Regions from separate parts of the Marinomonas sp. genome, predicted to be linked through region 1. Evidence: predicted binding sites of a transcription regulator. Region 1 holds the regulator's gene; the other holds the start of a gene.
What was found. The regulator PhoB, encoded in region 1, activates phosphate uptake and scavenging genes when phosphate is short. The targets are predictions, from matches to a motif close to TGTCATANNNNTGTCANA.

Region 1 (8,112 bases):
TCTTGGTAAGCCGTTTTCTAGCGAACAACTGGTAAATAAAGTTATTTCAGCGGCGAAAAAGCATAACCTTGAACGCAAGTTATCCTCTCAAAAGCCGCGTGAATCCAGCGCTCCTGGCGGAGTCAGTTCCGCATCATTAGATGTATTAATGGGCGCAGGAAAATCTAATTCTGTACAAGCGACGAAGTTTACCAATCCTGATGCACCTGCTGTTTCAGTAAAGGATGTCAAAATTCCAACTATCGTACGTTTTGAAAATAAACAGTTTCGATGCATGGTGATTCAATTCAGCAAAACCGAAGCTACGATGTTTATTAAGAGCGACGATGTTGTGCCACAAGTATTAGGACAAGCTGTATTGGATCTGGAGTACAAAGGAGTAGTGAATCGCTTGAATTATTATATTCAATCCGTTGCCACCACCGAGAAAAAACATGACTCGACCTTTTTGACGGTTATCTTGAGTTTGATTGATCAGGACAGTGAGAAAGAGGCGTTTATTAGCCAATTGTTTGATAGCTTATAAAAGACCTTCGCTCGTGACTTCGTGCAAAGGTCTCTATAAGTATTTTTGGGTTTGATTTGAAGATTAAAAAAGGGAAGCGTGAGGCCATGCTTCCCTTTTTTATAATTGATCTGTTGGCGGTGTTTCGTCGATATTAAACTCTATCGCTGGAATAGTATCGTTTCTGGTTCGATTCGCTGGGAAGTGGCAAGAAAACGTACTGCCAAAACCGGGTTGGCTGCGAATTTGTAGTTTGGCGTCATGATGTAGTAGAACGTGTTTTACGATGGCTAAGCCAAGACCTGTGCCACCTGTTTTTGAACCACGTCCTTTGTCTACGCGGAAAAATCGTTCAGTCAGTCGAGGAATGTATCTTGGCTCTATGCCAATGCCTGAGTCTTTTATAGAGAAAACACCATTAAATTCACTGGACTCCCATTTTATAGTGATTTCGCCACCATCTGGTGAATATTTTATGGCGTTAAAAATAAGATTCGAAAAGGCGCTGTAGAGTTCTTTGTAAGAGCCGTACAGTCGAGATTCTTCAGGAATTTGCACGCTAATCGTATGCTTGTCCGTCAAGATGGGCGTTGTCGCATTAGTGATAGTTTTTACTAGGTCTGAGAGCTTATGCCATTGGTTCTCTTCGCGCTTGTCATTACTTTCTAAGCGAGAAAGCAGCAATAGATCTTCAATAAGTTGTTCCATCCGCTCTGATTGCTCAGACATGTTTACAATGCCTTTTTGCATACTTTTAGGCAGGCTGTCCTTGAACATGTCGAGGGTTTCTAGGTAACCTTTAATAACAGTTAGCGGAGTTTTCAGCTCATGGGAAGCGTTGGCAACAAAGTCTTTGCGCATTTGTTCTAGCAAGTGTAAACGGGTCACGTCACGGACAAAAATTAGATGGTCGTTTTTGTCGTATAGCGTGGTTTGAATCTCTAAATACACGCCGTCTTTTGCTGGGGATTTGATGACTAATGGCTCGCCAAAACGTTTTTGACTGAAGTAACGGAAAAACTCTGGGTTGCGAACAATATTGGTAATGACTTGGCCGCGATCAACCGGGCGCATTAATCCAAGAAAGTGCGCCGCCGAGTTGTTCCACCACTCCAAGTTGCCTTGGTTGTCCGCCATGATAACGCCTTCTTTTAAGGCGGTTGTGGAGCTTTCAATTCTTGTTAGAGCTTGGCGCATGCGGCGTTTAGACTTGCGCTGTTTTTTCTGTAAGCGATAAACTGCATCGAAGACATCTCCCCAAATACCGCTTGTTTCTGGTGGCGCCGCTTTTCCTGAATGGCGTAGCCAGTTATGGAATTGGTATAACTGATAAAGCTGCCAGTACAAAGAGCCTAAAACGTATAGCAACAAAACACCCAATAATTGACCTATAACTAAGCCTATTACAATGCAGGCCGCGAGCCCCGCGAGCCAAGTAATAATGGTGTTTCGCCAAACTGTTTTCATACGGACCTTTTTGCTGAGAAGCGGTAGCCAGTTCCTCGTACGGTTTGTATCAAGAAATCATGGGTGCTACCAATGGCTTTGCGTAAACGGCGTATATGGACATCAACGGTACGTTCTTCAACGTAGACATTTCCGCCCCATACTTGATCCAACAATTGCGCTCTTGAATAGGCTCGCTCTTGATGGGTCATGAGAAACTTTAATAGACGGTATTCTGTCGGTCCCATGTCTAAGGGACGGCTGCCTATGGTAACTCGTTGGCTAATTGGGTCAAGGGTCAGACCTTCGATCTCGATTGGTTCGTCAACGCCTTGAGGCGTTGCGCGACGTAACACGGCCTTTAGTCGTGCCACTAATTCGCGCGGCGAGAAAGGCTTGGTGATATAGTCATCTGCACCGACTTCTAAACCTTGAATCTTGTTGTCTTCTTCGCTTTTCGCTGTCAGCATAATGACTGGGATTTCGGCCGTCGTAGGGTCTTTTTTCAATCTACGAGTCAGCTCAATGCCACTACCGCCGGGCATCATCCAATCGACAAGAATCAGATCTGGACGGTGATCCACAATGATTTCATGGCCTTGCTGAATGTTTTCTGCTTCCAAATACTCGTAGCCCGCCATTTCAAGTGCGATAGCGATCATTTCGCGTATGGAAGATTCGTCGTCAATAATTAATACTTTTTTACCGGTCACAGGATTTATCCTCATCTCAGGAACGGTTTCATTAAAACGATCTGATGTGACAATTCTGTTACATTGTCACAACTTTGCCATATATTACATAAAATAGCTTGTAACTAGACCGATGAAAACACAGTAACCAACACGATTATTGTCTAGAAAGGAGCGAAAGCAAGCTTGTCGGTCACGTTCTTTGGCTTGTTTAAATTGTTGATAAAAGAGTCCAATGCAAACTACGAGTGATACAAAATATAGCCAATGTAATCCTGCTAGTAGACCAATCCAAGTTAATAAAGATAAGGTGAGTCCTTGCAGGCAAACGATGATGAATAAATCGTATCGGCCAAATAAGATTGCTGTAGATTTGATACCAACTTTAAGGTCGTCTGGACGATCTGTCATGGCGTAATAGGTATCGTAGGCGATAGTCCAAAAGCAGTTTGCGACAAACAGCATCCATAATTCTGGATCCGCTAAGTCTCCACCTTGTGCGCTGTAGGCCATAGGAATCGCCCAAGAGAAGGCTAAACCAAGGAAAAGCTGAGGCAGATGAGTATATCGTTTCATAAATGGGTACAGGGCAGCAAGCCCCAATCCTGCGAACGACAGTAAAATCGTTCTCATATCCGTAAATAGCACCAAGATAAAACTCAAAATCGACAAGAAGCAAAACAGCATCAGCGCTTCTTTTTCGGATACTCGACCAGAAGGTAAAGGACGGTTCTTCGTGCGTTCAACGTGGCCATCGACTTTTCTATCGGCGAAGTCATTAATAACACAACCTGCTGAACGCATGCTGAAAACACCTAAGACGAAGATCACCACTAAATGCCACTCAGGCATGCCATCGGCTGCAAGCCATAGTGCCCACAACGTTGGCCACATCAGCAAAAATGAGCCGATAGGGCGGTTGAATCGAGTTAATTCTGCGTAGTCTTTAAGTTTATTCATAACAATCCAAACGGCGTTTTTAGTTGGTTAATCTCATTAAAGAAAGCTTCATTGACCAATATTCCAGGGCCAAACTGGTGGAACACAGAGCGTCTCGCCCATAACGCGTTTGGTTGGTTTGGAAACAGGCGTTTTGGTAGCTGAGTCACCTCAATGCAGCTTCGGGAAAGCCCTTTATGTCGAAATAAGTAGCCACCCAGAGGTTTGTCTTTTAAATACTTTACTTGCCGCCAATGCCCTTTTAACGATCTGGCTGGAATAATAGAGCGGGCATAAATAACGGCTTTACCATCGATTTTGAGCAAGACAGTACGGATACGTGCTGCTTCTCTAGGGCGCAACTTTAGGCGTTTTCTTTCTCTCGCTGTTGGCGTGCTCCAAACATCGTCAAGCACATCAACCGTTAAGGTTCCTAGGCTTTTAAGTCTTGCCGTCAAAGAGTCTTGTGTGATCAGCCAAGGCCATAGTTTTTTAGGGACTTTTACCTTATTAATCTGTTGTACCGATGACCAACGATAGTCGAATTGCTGTGCAGCAGAAGAGTTCATTAACATCATAATTAACTATGCATTCATTTTGTTAATCAAAGCGACCATCTTATGTAGTTCCGCAGACTTTTGGTAAATTGTGTCTCTGCAGTTATCTGCTTCTTCTTGGGTTAACCCTATCTCTAACAGCACTGATGGTTCAATAGCTTCGCTATGGCGGAGTTTGTGTGAGACATATAATAATTTGGCTAATATGGCATGCTCTCCATAATAGTGCGGTTTTTTGCTGTAGCGAATGGCTGTCCAAATGTTGTCTGGCAAACTCCAGTAGCGTAATAACCAAGAACCTAATTGCTCCTTGGTAAAGTGCAGTATTTGCATTTCTATTAATTCAGAAGATAAGTGCGCATTAGCTTCTTGATATCGAGACAGAATCGAAAAATGTGGCGGTAAAATGGTACTAATCGCCAAATAGCCAAAATTATGTAGTAAGCCCGCAAGATAGGCGTGACCTAGTTTAGGTCGGTTTAGCCCTGACATTGTTTTAGCCAAGGATTCCATTAGTACCGCATTGGAAACTGAATCGAGCCAAAAATTTTCATAATGGCGTGGACCGTCTTCAGGCGTTTGGAAGCCATTACTCATGGAAAGCCCTAGTGCTAAGTTCATTACCATATCGAAGCCTAGGACTCGAATGATTGCATCTTCCACAGACTCTATAGAGCCAGGTGCGCCATAGTAAGGCGATGATGCCCAACTAATGACTTGAGCCGCTAAGCTAGGATCTAAAGCAATCACTTCACACAGCTCATCGGTACCCGCCGTTTTGTCTGCTGAAAGACGAATAATGCGATGAGATGACGCTGGCAAAGGAGGGATTTCTAATGTTTCTTCGATGCGTTGCTTGAGTCGAATGGATTGAAATCGTCCAAGGGCTTGAAGTATTTGTTCTTCGTCGTCTTCGTGATTGTCTACAGGGCGTTTTATGAGCTGCGTATTGATGGAGATATTTTCAAAGCGGTTCAGTGGTCCAGAAAACATCTTTTCGAGTTCTGCGGAGGTAATGTCGCGATATTGCTCATCCACCTTGGTGCGAATCGAAAACGTCGCCCCTTTTAGCATGCTGGCTTCTAGAATGGTTGTTACGCTGTTTGGCTTGATAAGTGGGTCACCTGAGCTGTGAAAGTTGCTGACTGGCTCAAAGCGACGCTTAGTAATACGGGATACAGCAGAGATATCAAGCATGTTGCTTTCAGGGAAAATAACCTGCAAACGACCAGTGTGATCAGCTAAATGCACCACCCGTAATCTTTGGTTTGGCTGAAGGTCTAAGGAAGGTTCCATACATTTTCCTGTTAAAAGTAACTGACATAAAAAGCCCCAATAAGGGGCTTTGTCAATATAACAGATTTTAAGTACTTGTTCTGAATACTAAACGATTAGTGATTCAAAATTTGACTTAGGAACATCTGGGTACGGTCGTGTTGAGGGTTGTCGAAGAACTCGTGAGGCTCGTTGGCTTCAACGATCTCGCCTGCATCCATGAAAACTACACGGTCAGCAACGGTTTTAGCGAAGCCCATTTCGTGCGTTACACACACCATGGTCATGCCTTCTTCTGCTAACTGAACCATTACGTCCAATACTTCTTTGATCATTTCAGGGTCAAGCGCTGACGTAGGCTCATCAAAAAGCATGATACGAGGCTGCATACACAAACCTCGGGCAATCGCCACACGCTGTTGCTGACCACCAGATAACTGACCTGGATATTTCAATGCTTGGTTAGCGATTTTCACTCGTTCCAAGTAATGCATAGCCATCTCTTCAGCTTCTTTCTTAGGTGTTTTACGCACCCAGATTGGCGCCAAAGTCAGGTTTTCTAAAATCGTTAAATGAGGGAACAAGTTAAAGTGTTGAAACACCATGCCCACGTCTTTACGGATCGCTTCGATGTTCTTCAAGTTATTGTTCATCTCAACGCCATCAACCAGAATCGTTCCTTTTTGGTGCTCTTCTAAACGGTTGATACAACGCGTCATCGTGGACTTACCTGAACCTGAAGGGCCACACACAACGATGCGCTCGCCTTTCTTTATGCTGAAGTTGATGTTTTTTAGTACGTGAAAATCACCATACCATTTGTTCACATCGTTAAACTCGATGATGGTTTGTTCGCCTGCCGCAAGTTGGGCACGAGCCATATTTGTATTTGTCATAATAAAGACCTCAAATTCCTAACTAATTTCGCTTGTGCCCGGTTTCTAACTTACGCTCGATTGACATACTGTAGCGAGACATACCAAAGCATATAATCCAATAGACAAAGGCTGCAAAGGCGTAACCTTCGACTGTTGTTCCTAACCAGTTTGAATCATGGTTAGCGGCTTGAATTCGACCCAAGAAGTCAAACATACCAACGATATAAACCAAGGTCGTGTCTTTAAACAAAGCAATGAATGAATTCACTATTCCAGGTATTACCAGTTTCAATGCTTGAGGCAGAATAACCAGAATCATGGATTGCCAATAGGTTAAGCCCATTGCATCTGCGGCTTCATATTGGACTTTAGGGATCGCTTGTAGACCACCACGGATAACTTCAGCCATATAAGCAGCAGAGAACAAGGTAATACCAATAACGACGCGCAGTAACTTATTGAAGTTCAAACCTTCAGGTAAGAACAAGGGAATCATCACTGACGCCATGAACAAGATAGTAATCAGCGGCACTGCACGAATGGTTTCGATAAAGACCACACAAACTGACTTTGCGATGGGCATTTCTGAACGTCTACCAAGCGCCAATACAATCCCTAGAGGGAAAGAAGCCACAATACCGATAACACCCAGTAATACAGTAAGGAAAAGGCCACCCCATAAAGAAGTTTCTACAACTTCAAGGCCAAATACTCCTCCAGCAAATAAGAAGTAAGCCACAATAGGGTAAACAACGAGAATAGCGATCGAAAGATGCAGCTTATTTACTGTTTTGATGGCAAAAGCACCAACCATAACCACTAATAGAATCACGGCCAAATTAATGCGCCATGTTTCTGCATCTGGATATAGCCCGTACATAAACTGATCAAAATAGACAACCACGAAAGCCCAACAAGCACCACCGCCCGTACAAGCCGCTTTTGAAGCGCCTTCCCATGTTGCATTGATAATCCCCCACTCAACAATAGGCGGAATAAGTAAATACAGTAGGTATAAGCTAAAAAGGGTTAGAAATATATTCAGTGGAGACGAAAATAAATTCTGACGTACCCATGCCACAGCACCAACCGATGTAACCGGTGGTGGGAGACTTGGTGATGGTTTAAAGATAATAGCCATGGTCTGCCTCCTAGCGTTCAATTAATGACATTTTGCTGTTGTACCAGTTCATGAATACCGAAATCGATAGACTCAATGAACCGTACACCAACATACAAAGACCAATGGTTTCAATTGCCTGACCGGTTTGGTTCAGGGTTGTACCCATTACGACAGCTACCAATTCAGGGTAGGCAATTGCTGCCCCTAAAGAAGAGTTTTTCGCCAAGTTAAGGTATTGGCTTGTTAGTGGCGGAATAATAACGCGCAACGCTTGAGGCAAGACGATTAGGCGCTGTGTCAGACTATCACGTAAGCCTAAAGAGCGAGCTGCTTCAGTTTGTCCCCAGTTAACGGACAAAATACCTGCACGAACGATCTCTGCAATAAAAGCACCAGTGTAAGTTGATAAGGCGACTAATACCGCAACGAATTCAGGCGGCAGCACCATACCACCAGTAACGTTAAAGCGGCTTTTTTCTGGTAAATCGAACTCTATTGGAAAACCAGCCAGCGCTAGAAAGATAAAAGTAATACCAACAATGACGCCTAATGAAGACCAGTAAGCTGGAAACCATAATCCCGTTCTGGTTTGACGCTTCTTGGCCCAAATGATCAAGCCAATAGATGCAAAAATCGATAGAATAAACCCGAAGATTACCAAGCCGAAGCCATCTTGGGTTATTGGGTTTGGAGAGTA
Region 2 (8,112 bases), 3.3 Mb from region 1:
ACCAACGATAGCGACAGGCAAGAAAGCCACAAATACTTGGCACCATAAACGGAAATGCTTAAACGTAAAACGCTCTTTATAATTCGCCACCACAGCCAAGATCGCTGCTAATTGGATAATCACTTCAAACGCTTTATTCCCTTCCGTTTGCTCCATCCCCAGCCATTGGCTAACAACGATCAGATGCCCAGTGGAAGAGATCGGCAAAAATTCTGTTGCACCTTCTACTAATCCGAGAATAACACTGTGGATCAAATCCATTACAACCTACCTTTTTACTACGTTTGATGGCGAACATTTTAAAACTTCGCTAATAATATAAGTGATTCAAAATGAAAGAAATATAAAACCTTGGCGGCCTATCTTTGGATCCAGATCAAAACTCTCTGACGTCGGAAAAGCGGACTAAAGCCATCCGCTTTCAGGCATCACTCAAACGCTAAATCGAGCGATTAAGCTTTACTGGTCTCATGCATTACAAGTCTGTTACGGCCTTCTTTTTTCGCCAAATACAAAGCTTGATCTGCATAATTATAAATTTGGCTAAAGGTGGTTTGTCGTTCACCCTCATGATAATAAAGGCCAATACTCAGTGTCAGGTGAATGAGCGTGCTGTTATTGACTTTGATTTTAGTTTGCTCGACCGTTTCTCGTATATCTTCACAGATCTGTAGAACCTCTTGCTGACTTTTTTCTAAAAATAAGATACAGAACTCTTCACCACCAAGACGGGCAACCGAACTTGGAATAGAGATATTCTTGGCAAATATGTCAGCAATAACTTTAAGCACTTCGTCACCAGCAGGATGGCCATACAAATCGTTGATTTTTTTAAATAGATCCAAATCTATAATCGCTAAGCCAATTTGGCTTGGTCGAGTCAGCAAGATTTTCTGCGTTTTTTCAGTAATGAATCGACGGTTCGGCAGCTGCGTTAAATGGTCCAGATTATTCTGTATTGTTAGGACTTCTTTAATTCGATAAAGCCTAATTAATACAACTAACAGAGCCGAAAAAGCCAAGAGTATTGTGCCAATAAGCCCCCAAATTAAGTACTTCAATTGATTTTTCAAACGCCGCTCGATACTTGAAGCATCTTGTACAATATTGCGTAGCTCAGTAATTGATACCGCCATTTTTAGCTCTAACGTATCTAAAAATGGTATGAGATCGGCTTTTTTATCTGCAGAAGCCTTAACATCTTGAATACGTTTTCTGAACTCAGGTAGGGTTTGACTCACATCTTCTAGAATTTTTATGTAGGATTTATATTCAATATCATCTAATCGACTTTCCCCTATTTTTCCGCTGATGACAGGAAGCCGATAACGAATACTAAGTGCCGTCTTTTCTAATTCATTAATATCAAAAAATGGGCTGTCCGCTCTCAGATAAGCTAAAGATCGCTTCAACCGATGCACATCCTCTTGTGCCTGCATGATGTCAATGACGAGAGCGGTGAAATTGGCGGCTAATAACGGTTTAGACTGTTGCTGAAAATAGAGCACAGCTTCGATACTAAGTCCCAAGAACACAATGAAAACCAGCAAAATTCTAATTTGAATTTGCTTTATGCTAGTGCCTATCATTGGATGATAATTTCACTAATGGCCCAAATCCAAAGCGTTTTGCTTACTGTCGTGTCTTCTGACAAGCCTACCTCGGAGGGAATAATTAATAATAGTGGACCTAAATTTTCTGGAGAAATAGGCTCACCGTTTAAACGTGTTGCCATAAGATATTGATTTTTTTGCCACACATCCTTTGAGATAAAGACTTCATAACCATCTAAAGCAGAGAAGCGCAATCTCGGTACTTGGAAAAGCCCGTATTTTTTGAGTAAATCATTTAACCAGATGCCAGCAAAACGCCCTTCTGGTCCGTCATAGTGCTGCATTTCTTTTGTTTCAAATAAGCCAAAAGATTCTATATCAGCCAATGAAAGAGACGTTTCTTCGCCTGGTTTGCCTAATAACAGAATAGGTGTTGTCTCGTTGGAAGGAGTAATGTCGCTAGAATAAACCTCGACTGCAAACACTTGAATAGTGAAAAATACGCACAACACGTAAACAACACATGCACGTAAAAAAGCAAAATTTCTACCTTGGCTACTTTTTACACGTAAACCAGATTGAGCAAAGCGTCGCATGAATCTCCTTTTAAAATCTAATCATCACAACAGATGACGTCGGGAGGATTGTACTATTCATTTACACATTACTGTGTTTCATATCGTTATTTTTTGTCAGCACTTCTAAAATAAAAATGATAAAAACCAACTAATTACCCGACTACAACTCGGTTTCGGCCTTGCTCTTTCGCTTTATAAAGAGCGGCATCTGCACGATTCAGCACTTGCTCATAATGGCTGTCATCTATTTTAAACATGGCGATACCAAAGCTCGCTGTAATATACAATCCTGTACTCATCTCTTCTTTTTCAAGCTTCTCGCGTAATATCTCTGCCATGTTTTTTGCTTCCTGAACATTTGTATTAGGTAACAACACAGTAAACTCCTCGCCACCAAATCGAGCCACCATACCTTTAGCCCCAACCAAATCTGTAAGCAACTTAGCCATTTTTTTAAGTACAGTGTCTCCAACCGTATGACCGTAAACATCATTCACTTTTTTAAAGTGATCAACATCCGTCATAATCACAGCGAAAGGTTGATTCCCCTCCTGAGACATTCGATATTCATTAAGTAATGCTTCATCTAAAGCTAAACGGTTATAACTATGCGTAAGCGGGTCTTGTCGAACAATGGCTTCTAAAGATCGATTGCTGGCTTCTAATTCAGCCGTTCGATTTTGCACCTTTGTTTCTAACGTCAGGTTCATCTGCATTAACGACTGCTCTCTCTCCAATAGGGAAGACATCATTTCCTCTAATGAACGACTTAAGCTCACCACCTCACTTAGCTTGCTATTGTCTTGGAAGGTCGCTTGTCGATTTCCTTGTTGAATACTTTTTGCAGTGTGTGCCAAACGCTCTAATGGGCGGCTTAATGTACTCGCAAATTGATAAGCCAATATCATACAAAGCAAGGTCGAAAATACGCCTAAAAAGAGTAACAGTTTATGCACTTCGTTGACTGTAGACATAGCGATAGACAATGGTTGGCGCACGACAATTTGCCAACCCAAATTTGACGATTCTGGAGAATGCACCGAGACTAAACTGGTCAAATATTCTTCTTTGTCTTGCCAAATCAAAGATTTAAATTGACCATCTTTTGGCAGTGCTTTTGGCACGTTAATATCGTTAGGGAAATGGCTATCTGGGTATAAAACGTTGTGGTCATTATCGATAATAAAGATATCAATGCCTTTTCTTTTCGACGCTTCGGTCAAGGAAGACAATAAGACCTCTCGAACCCAAGCCCAATCGGCATGAGTCGCAACCACACCTTTCAACTCACCGTTTCCCCTATGACCGGAGCGGCAAAATCCACAAAACGAATTGGCGCACCATTTTTCGGCTTAGGCAGTAAATTTTCAAGCAATAATGCCTTATGAACATTACCAACAAAAGGGCCTGATCGACCATTAATAAACCAAGGTCGCTGACTAACATCTGCGCCTTTTAATATGCCGTTGCCCGATGCTAAAACGACACCATTGGCATTAGCAAAACCAATCCAAGCATAGTTTTTATAAGAGTTTTTAATCTGGTCAATCGCATGCTGTAACGCGCTTAATTCTTGGGTTTCATACAAAGAGGTGCGCATACTAAGCAAAAGAATCTCTCGCTCACGCTCCATTAGATTGGCTGACAACATATTGGAAATAGACTGGCTGATACTCACCAGAGACTCACCACTGGCGGCTGAAAGCCGAGTGGACGTAAGTTGATAAAACGAGGTCACAAGCACCAAACTTAGGGAAAGTAGCAATCCTCCAGACAAGAGAGTAATGCGTTTTCTAAAAGTATCGAAGCCTCTTAGCATAATGTGTAAACCTGTCATTAGGTGAAAAGTAAACTGCGTATTTTTTAGCATGATAACATGCCCCTACTTACACTTTATATGCATAGTTAACGATATTTAACGCATCAAAATTGACCATTTTTCGACCAAATCGCCCTACTTTAGCTCAATTCATTCACTCATCACTCAAAAAAATACTGAAATGCATTTTTTGATTTATAAGTCGAAAACAAAAAAGTGTATATTGAGGTGTATTTTTTATTTTTTAGAGACTTTCAATTTTCAGGCACTCTATGTCCAGCAGCCATTACCAACAAATACAACGTTACTTTAGTGAATTGATTGCAAATAAAGCTTTGCTAGCTGGCTCCAAGCTCCCTTCTGAAAGAGAGATAGGAGAACAATTCAAGCTGACTCGCATTACAGTGCGACAAGCCCTGCAAAACTTAGAAGCAGAAGGTCTTATCTATCGACAAAATCGTCGAGGTTGGTTTGTCACGCCACCAGCTGTGGTATATGACCCGGCCAGTTACCTCAGCTTTAACTTGTATGTTTCCGAGCAAGGTTGTCAGCCATCAACACAAAAGCTGGCTCAACAACTAGAGCCAGCAGACGCTCACATTGCGGCTCTAATGGGGATTCCTGAAAATACGCCGGTGCTGTTTTTACATCGCCGACGTTACATCGATCAACGTCCGGTATTAATCGAAAAAATGTATATTAATATTGCACTGTTACCTGGAATTGAAAACGAAGACCTAACTCAATCATTAAGTCAGCTGTTGAAAAGTAAATATCAAATCGAATATCACAATATGGATTTATTTTTTAAATCCACCTCACTTCCCGCTCATGCAGCCAATGATCTAGGAATTTCAGCCGGTCAGCCAGGCCTTCATATCGAGCGAATCAACTACTTAAGCAATGACGAAAACAACAAGCAAGTGCTTGAAATTGATTACGAATTTTGGCGACATGATGCCGTCACGATTAACATCGCTATTCGAGATTAATCATTTTCTTTTGCGTCTTTTCTCTTTTCTATCGTTAAAAAAACATCATCCTATCTGTCGCGTTGCCTAACTTTTTTGATGCGTTTTTTTATTCACTGTCACATAAATGACATTTTTGGCTGCTATTTTGCATTAACAAATCTGGTATAGACCAGATTGACGAGTTGATGCTTTTTTTGGTGCTCAGAGCCCTATCTGCTCACCAGAATATTCATCACCTCTCATTCAATACAAACGATGGAGAAGTGAAGATGACACAGAAAGCCCTTTTTAAACGTCTTGCCGCCACGGCTGGTATCGCATTAGTTTCTATTTCTGCTCATGCAGCGAAAACCGAGCTGACGGTTTACACTGCGATTGAAGCAGAAGACCTTAAAAAATATGCAGCACGCTTTAACGAAGACAACCCAGACATCAAAATCAACTGGGTGCGCGATTCTACTGGCATCATCACCGCTAAACTGTTGGCAGAAAAAGACAATCCTCAAGCCGATGTGGTTTGGGGACTTGCCGCCACCAGCCTAATGCTATTGAAAAACGATGGCATACTCGACGTTTATAAGCCAAACGGCTATGAAAAAATTTCTCCAAAATTCAAAGACTTATACAAAGAACCAGTTTGGGTCGGAATGGACGCTTGGATGGCGGCAATCTGCTTCAACACAGTAGAAGCAGGAAAATTAGGTTTACCAAAACCAACCTCTTGGCAGGATCTGACAAATCCGGTTTACAAAGATCACATCATCATGCCAAACCCTAATTCTTCTGGTACTGGTTTCCTTGACGTAAGCAGCTGGTTGCAGATGTTCGGAGAGGATAAAGGCTGGGATTATATGGACGCCTTGCACAGCAATGTTAGTCGCTACACTCACTCTGGTTCTAAACCTTGTAAATTGGCGGCGTCTGGTGAAATTCCAATCGGTATCTCTTTTGCTTTTCGTGCTGCGAAATCAAAAAAACAAGGCGCGCCATTGGACATCGTTTTTCCAACAGAAGGTCTAGGCTGGGACATGGAAGCGACGTCGATTATCAAGGGCACGAAAAAGCTTGAAGCGGCGAGAAAACTTGTCGATTGGACGATTTCTAAAAAGGCCAATGAAATGTACAGCGAAGGCTATGCCGTTGTTGCCATGCCTGGAATGGCCAAGCCTATCGAATTTTTCCCTGAGAACGCGGAGTCTTTGATGATCGATAATGACTTTGAGTGGTCTGCCAAAAACCGCGAAACGATTCTTACCCAATGGCAAGCACGCTACGACAGCAAAAGCGAAGCCAAATAAGCACATGATGATCGTAGGAAAACTCTGCTCTTTGCTACGATCCTCTTCAGTTGAACCGCATGAAAACCGCGGTTCAACTGTTTAATTTCAGAGCAAGCCCCCATCTTGATTAAACGCTCACGACTGAAAGAGGACCTATCATGTCCAACCAAACCTACTTGGAATTGCATAATATTGATCAAATGTTTGGCACACACCAAGCGCTAAAAAACGTTTCATTGAACATTGCCGAAGGAGAATTCGTCTGCTTTCTTGGGCCTTCTGGCTGTGGTAAAACCAGCTTATTACGCATTGTCGCGGGACTGGACACACCAACATCTGGGCAGATTTTTCAAGCAGGACGCGATATCACTCACGCTCCGGTGAACCACAGAGATTTTGGCATTGTCTTTCAATCTTATGCTCTGTTTCCAAATTTAAGCGTTGCCGACAATATCGCTTATGGTTTGGTCTCCCAAAAAGTATCCGCCAACGAACGGCGTGCGCGCGTAACAGAACTCTTGGCAACCGTTGGGCTATCAGGCAGCGAAGGCAAATACCCAGCGCAACTATCAGGAGGACAACAACAACGTGTCGCCTTAGCTCGCGCTCTAGCAACATCACCCGGTTTATTATTACTCGATGAACCACTATCCGCACTTGATGCCCGTGTTCGTGCGCATTTGCGACAAGAAATCAAACAACTTCAAGAGAAGCTTGGCGTAACCACAATCATGGTAACTCACGACCAAGAAGAAGCCTTAACCATGGCGGATCAAATCGTCGTGATGAATCAAGGCATAATCGAACAAATCGGCACACCACAAGACATTTATGCAAATCCGATTTCGCCTTTTGTCGCTGAGTTTGTTGGTGAAATGAACTTCTTAAGCGCTAAAGTCAGTGGCGCAGGTGAAATGCAATCAGGTAACTTAACCTTGCATTGTGATGCTCCGTCAAATCTGCCTCTTGGTCAAAACGCACAATTAGCGATTCGCCCTGAAGATGTGCGTTTTCAAGCCGACCATTCCGCTGGCAATATACTAAATGCGCAAGTACTTAACTTAGAATTTTTGGGCTCAAGAGTCCGCTCTTCATTGAAATTAGAAGATCACGCGCGGCCAATTATTGCCGATATTTCTATGAACGAAATGTCTCGCCTCAATTTAGTCCTTGGGCAAAATGTTGTTTGTCAGTTACCTCATGATCGTCTGCATATTTTTGGAGGCGTTGCCTAATGTATTCAGCAACACAACAAGCAGACACTAAAACAAAACAATCGACTCCGCCCTCTTCTCGCGGGCATTTCTCTCATCTACACAAACGCCGCAGCGTGGACGAATGGTCGTTGGGTGGCATTTTAATTATTGGCGTATTAGGTCTATTTATTTGCGTAGTTTTGCCGCTGTATTCTTTACTATCAAAAAGCGTCGAAAACAGAGAGGGAGAATTTATTGGCTTAGCCAACTTTGCGAAATTCATCGACACGCCAAGTTTGTATAGCTCAGTCAGCAACTCGTTATTTATTGCCTTGTTATCTATGGTGATCGTCACCAGCTTAGCGTTTTTAACCGCTTATGCGATCAGCCGTACACGCATTCCATTAAAAGGCTTTTTCCGGATTGTCTTAGTCTTACCAATTTTGGCACCATCTTTATTGCCAGCGATCAGCTTAGTGTATTTATTTGGTAACCAGGGTATTTTAAAAGAAGTCTTAATGGGCGAAAGCATTTATGGGCCAATTGGTATCGTCATCGGTTCATGTTTTTGGACTTTCCCTCACGCCTTAATGATCATGCTAACCGCACTGGCAAACACAGATGCACGATTGTATGAATCCGCCGAAGCGCTTGGTGCCTCGCCTATGCGTACCTTTTTCACAGTTACCTTGCCAGCCGCTAAATATGGCAT

Region 2: a site for PhoB is predicted at 5,039-5,056, ahead of ACO05V_RS18405 (putative 2-aminoethylphosphonate ABC transporter substrate-binding protein). Genes of this name have one in related genera too.

What each region holds. Positions count from the first base shown of each region.
Region 1 covers NZ_OZ245329.1:494,662-502,773, reverse strand. The annotation lists gene ACO05V_RS02310 (response regulator) at 1-526, shown strand, start outside; gene phoR (phosphate regulon sensor histidine kinase PhoR) at 626-1,972, opposite strand; gene phoB (phosphate regulon transcriptional regulator PhoB) at 1,969-2,664, opposite strand; gene ubiA (4-hydroxybenzoate octaprenyltransferase) at 2,749-3,603, opposite strand; gene ACO05V_RS02290 (chorismate--pyruvate lyase family protein) at 3,600-4,160, opposite strand; gene ACO05V_RS02285 (HDOD domain-containing protein) at 4,167-5,435, opposite strand; gene ACO05V_RS02280 (amino acid ABC transporter ATP-binding protein) at 5,531-6,310, opposite strand; gene ACO05V_RS02275 (amino acid ABC transporter permease) at 6,333-7,433, opposite strand; gene ACO05V_RS02270 (amino acid ABC transporter permease) at 7,444-8,112, opposite strand, start outside.
Region 2 covers NZ_OZ245329.1:3,843,136-3,851,247, forward strand. The annotation lists gene ACO05V_RS18375 (undecaprenyl-diphosphate phosphatase) at 1-261, opposite strand, end outside; gene ACO05V_RS18380 (GGDEF domain-containing protein) at 453-1,535, opposite strand; gene ACO05V_RS18385 (molybdopterin-dependent oxidoreductase) at 1,586-2,149, opposite strand; gene ACO05V_RS18390 (GGDEF domain-containing protein) at 2,284-3,408, opposite strand; gene ACO05V_RS18395 (hypothetical protein) at 3,414-4,001, opposite strand; gene ACO05V_RS18400 (UTRA domain-containing protein) at 4,223-4,942, shown strand; gene ACO05V_RS18405 (putative 2-aminoethylphosphonate ABC transporter substrate-binding protein) at 5,194-6,222, shown strand; gene ACO05V_RS18410 (putative 2-aminoethylphosphonate ABC transporter ATP-binding protein) at 6,363-7,439, shown strand; partial or broken gene ACO05V_RS18415 (putative 2-aminoethylphosphonate ABC transporter permease subunit) at 7,439-8,112, shown strand, end outside.